One region of the Paenibacillus sp. LPE1-1-1.1 genome, then DNA from elsewhere that is predicted to be linked to it. Evidence: a T-box and tRNA genes for the amino acid it is inferred to sense, from the RefSeq annotation. Region 1 holds a T-box; the other holds one or more tRNA genes.
The links. A T-box is a leader RNA that pairs with one kind of tRNA and senses whether it is charged. The one in region 1 lies ahead of MRBLPE1_RS07020 (valine--tRNA ligase), so its partner is inferred to be a tRNA-Val.
Positions count from the first base shown of each region.

Region 2: it encodes a tRNA-Val, which carries the amino acid that the T-box ahead of MRBLPE1_RS07020 (valine--tRNA ligase) is inferred to sense. The anticodon was not compared.

Region 1 covers NZ_JBEGHY010000001.1:1,615,125-1,617,583, reverse strand. Annotated here, with positions in the region: gene MRBLPE1_RS07025 (LysM peptidoglycan-binding domain-containing protein) at 1-746, shown strand, start outside; T-box leader at 867-1,107, shown strand; gene MRBLPE1_RS07020 (valine--tRNA ligase) at 1,165-2,459, shown strand, end outside.
Region 2 covers NZ_JBEGHY010000001.1:447,972-450,430, reverse strand. Annotated here, with positions in the region: gene MRBLPE1_RS02260 (DUF2238 domain-containing protein) at 375-1,034, opposite strand; tRNA gene MRBLPE1_RS02255 (tRNA-Val) at 1,238-1,310, opposite strand; gene MRBLPE1_RS02250 (aspartyl-phosphate phosphatase Spo0E family protein) at 1,422-1,589, opposite strand; gene MRBLPE1_RS02245 (YjfB family protein) at 1,829-2,002, opposite strand; gene MRBLPE1_RS02240 (DUF2524 domain-containing protein) at 2,145-2,339, opposite strand.

The DNA.
Region 1 (2,459 bases):
CCGTGACGATTTCGTCCATAGCATCCGAATCAGGCTGGTCGTCGTCCCAGTTGTTCGCAGCCCCTGAGCAGCAGCCGGAAGAAGAGGAAGCTGAACGAGCTGCCGAGCGGGAAATCACTTTAGCCTCGCAGCAAACCAGCCATGATGGCTGGCTTGCAACGTCCTCGACGTTTGCGGAGGCCGCTCAGGATGCGGAGGCCGCTCAGGATGCGGAGCAAGAGCAGGACGAAACCGAAGCCTCCGCATCGCAGGCAGCGTTTGAGCAGGAGCGGCAGGAGCTTGAGTTGGAAGCGACCGAGCCTCCTCCATCGCCTTTTGCGGATGCATCGCCGCTTCAGAGGCCGGAGCCTGAACCGGAAAAACAAGAGCTGCGGATTGCTTTTTCAGGGAAGCAGCCTCAAGACGGAACAGGCTTGCCTGCCGATGTCGGCATACTCACGCTGCTCCAAACGAGCAGGCGCGAGCAGGCGGTCCGCGAGGCTGCCGAGCAGGTAATCGCTCAGCAGCGGGCTGATGAGCAAGCGCGGGTTCAAGCATCGGGTGACGAGATTGAATGGAAAAACTTATTTCTTGGCAAACGCTCCGAGGATACGGAATTCCGAAAAATCAGAATGTGTATCGTTCAGCGGGATGAGACACTGGAAGTCATCGCCTCGCGATACAGCTTAAATCCGAGAGAAATTCAAATTTATAACCGTTTGGATGATTCTGGCGTGTCGGAAGGACAGCTATTATACATTCCATAAAGGTTAAGATTGGCGAAAATGCCCTTATTGCTCAAAAAGTTGAGCGATAGGGGCATTTCTTGCGTGTGTTTGGTTGACTCAGCCGTGTAACAAAGGTATGATTAAAGATATATATGCGTTATAACGACGTTGAAGGGGAATAGTATGCAGCAAAGCCTTCAGAGAGTGGAACCGTTACGCTGAGAGGTTCCGCAGGAAGTGACTGCTACGAGTCGCCCCGGAGTTGCCTGAGCCAAGTACGAGCAACCTGTGCTCTACCGAAGTCAGGCCGGCCGCAGCCGTTATCTGTTTGAGTGTCATGCGGATCTTGTTCGCGTGGAACAAAGGTGGTACCACGGAAGCTAAACCTTTCGTCCTTTATGATAAGGGCGATAGGTTTTTTTTGTTTTTGTAGATCGATTTATGGAGGATGGAACGAATGTCAGAAAATCAAATGACAACTGCAATGCCGACAACCTATGATCCGAAGGCAGCCGAGCAGAAATGGTACGATTACTGGATGCAGGGAAAATTTTTCGAGGCAGGCAAACGCCCGGATGCGGAAACCTATACGATTGTTATACCGCCGCCTAACGTTACCGGAATGCTGCATATCGGTCATGCGCTAGATTTTACGCTGCAGGATATTTTGATCCGAACAAAGCGGATGCAGGGGTATGATGCGCTTTGGCTGCCGGGAACAGACCATGCAGGGATAGCGACTCAAACAAGAGTGGAGCAAAAGCTGCGGGAGCAAGGGATCTCCCGTTACGATCTTGGCCGTGAAGCCTTCCTCGAGAAGGTGTGGGAATGGAAGGATGAGTATGCGAATACGATTCGCGACCAATGGGCGAAAATGGGCCTTTCCCTCGACTATTCAAGAGAACGGTTTACGCTTGACGAAGGTCTCTCGAAGGCTGTCCGCGAGGTGTTTGTCCGTCTCTACGAGAAGGGCTTGATTTACCGCGGCAAAAAAATCATTAACTGGGATCCTGCCGCTCGCACGGCTCTGTCCGATATCGAGGTTGAGCATAAAGAGATTAACGGGCATTTGTATCATCTCAAATATCCGCTTAAAGACGGATCAGGCTTTATTACCGTTGCAACGACACGTCCGGAAACGATGCTCGGCGACTCGGCGGTTGCCGTCCATCCCGAAGATGACCGCTATAAGCATCTGATCGGCCAGATGATCGTGCTTCCGGTTGTTGGGCGCGAGATTCCGATTATCGCCGACGAGTATGTGGATAAAGAATTCGGTTCAGGCGCGGTGAAAATAACGCCGGCCCATGATCCGAATGATTTTGAGGTAGGCGAACGCCACGGACTGCCGCAGATTATTGTCATGGACGAGACGGGCACGATGAATGCGGAAGCGGGTCCGTATCAGGGCCTTGACCGCGCGGAATGCCGCAAGCAGCTTGTCAAGGATTTGCAGGAGCAGGGAGTATGCGTCGAAATCGAAGATCATGTGCACCAGGTTGGACACAGCGAGCGCAGCGGCGCAGTAGTAGAGCCGTACCTTTCCACGCAATGGTTCGTAGCCATGAAGCCTCTTGCCGAAGCAGCAATCGCGGCCCAGAAGGCTGGTAAGGGCGTCAATTTCGTACCGGAGAGATTCGAGAAAATTTATTTGCATTGGATCGAAAACGTACGCGACTGGTGTATTTCCAGGCAGCTGTGGTGGGGCCACCGAATTCCGGCTTGGTATGACGAAGCGACCGGCGAGATGCA
Region 2 (2,459 bases), 1.2 Mb from region 1:
TAGTTATCTTCTTATAAAATCTTATTATGTTCTTAATTAAGAATGTGTTACAATGATAAAACCGCATTTATCTATTAAATAAAGAGGATGGATACGATGAAAAGCATAATGAATCTTTTTAGCATTTTGATTGGTGCTTTGATTACCTTGTTTATTTTCGTTTTTTTTATCATTACTCCTCCGAATAACGATGCGCTGCATATGTTTAAGGGCCATTGGGTTTCAGGGAAAGTTTATTATCTGCACATAAGCAACTTAGAAAATACGCAATGGATCGAATACCAATCGAACTAAAAGAAAGCTCCATTGCATTTAATGCCGCCGACAGGGGATGTCAGCGGCTTTTTTTACGCATGGTTACTAAACCCAAGGACTTAATCTGGAGCAGCAGCCGAATGATCCCTTTTCCAGATGATCCAAGCAAGGATACCCATCGATACGATTCCGCCAAGTAAACCTAATGCCATATCTTTTTGCGTATCGAAGATATCTCCTTGCATTCCTACGAATTTGGCTTCGCCGCTAGGACCGGCTACTAAGGCGGCTAACATTTCTAAGATCTCGAAAAACGCGCTGAAACCAAGAACAACGATTACTGGGAGAACATAGGACCAGATCCCGTACAGCTTTACTTTGGATTTTAAAATCTCCAGGAAGGGAAAAGCAAAGAAGAATCCAAAGGCGAAATGAACAACTTGGTCGTAATGGCTTCTTTTTGTATGAAAAGTGGTTTTTAACCAGTCATCCAGCGGTGTGCCTTCATAGGTAAAGTGTGCCGCATAAGTATGAAGACAAAAGAAAACGAGTATCAAAAGATAGGACAGATTCGAAAAACGAAACCGCTTGTAAGTGAAGGCAAGGATAAGAATAATAATGGTAGGCGTTATATTATAAGCGTACCATAATAATCGATCAGTGGGCGAAATAGCCATTAGACCAAAAAATAGGATAAATATGATGATCATTAGGTGTAAAGGTTTATTTCGAGCAAAAGGAATGGCATTACTCGTCCATTCTCGTTGGGTTGAAGTCATGGGCATTATTCTCCTTCCGTTGATGCCCATAGGGTTCCCGATGTAAGGAAAGTAAATACAGAATACGATCATTAATGCATCGAGCATCGAAGGTATCATAAAATGAAAAAAACCTCCTGACGGAGGGATCAAGAGAGGATATACGATATATAAAATAAGAGAAAACCCGCAAATCCCAAAAGGGTTTGCGGGTTTTATTTGAATGATCTGAACAGGGTTCGAACCTGTGACCCCTACCCTGTCAAGATAGTGCTCTCCCAGCTGAGCTACCAGATCATGTTAGCGACAATTAATAATATAGCAGGACGAAGAACTCAAGTCAACACTTTTTTAACAATTGGTAAAACTGCGGTTGAGAAGAGGACTCTACATTTGTGAAGCCGCTCATTAACCCCGGCTATTTGCCATACTGCCAGAGTATTCATTTAGGAGATGGTCGAGCTCTTGGCTGATTTTGACAACGGCTTGATCAGTAAAGTTATTGCAAGCTTCGAACAATCGAACCATTTCCGCTCTTACTTCTTCAATTTTTTGCTGATAAAAATTATTATCCATCACAATCCCTCCAACGGTTCATTTGTTATATTTAGAATAAACGAAGGTTGTTAGAATTTTTTCCAAAAAGTAATTAGTTTTTTGTTAGATTCTTGAACAATGATACAAAATGTAGCCTTCGTATGCAACTATCTACACCGAATATAGTATTATGAAACATTTTTATGCTCGAAGCGGCTGCGAAGAAATCCGAAGTAGAAAAGAACCCCTTAAGGAATTTCAAGCCTGAGAGGTTCATTTTACACGCGAATATCCAGATTATTGCCTAAATCGGGCTGTGCATTTTTTAACATTTGAACGAGATCATTTGCTTGCTGCTCAGCGGTGTCTTTGCTCAATGACATGACACGGATGCTGGCTGCAAGCGTTAACCGGTTCTGGCTCATCGCCAAGGATGCTGCTGCAATATCCATCATACACCTCCTACTTATGTTATCGGCAGTTAGGAGGTGTATTTTAATACTTAAGAATTTTTATGTTAACAAATTGTAAATGTGCTCATAGATCTTTGCTTTGCGGCAGGGGACGATGGAAGCCGTTTACGCTTGCTTGTTTTTATGACTCATGCGGGATATCGCATTTGTTGCGAATGAAATGGATTTGGTTGCGGATCCGGTTTAATTGCTGCACCTGTTCCTCCGATTGACCGCTGTGCGCCGCTTGCTCGAGTTGCTCAAGTTCCTGGAGCAAGTTAGGTAAATCGGTCGAAGCATTCGAACAATTGTAATTGCTCTCTACATTTTCAAGCATGGTTTTGCCTCCCTTTGCGTATGGTTTCATCTTTGCATGTTTATCCAGTGTCCGTCGATTAGTATGAGCATTTTACAAATGAGTATGCATGTTGGAAACGTATACTAAAGGAAATCGTTC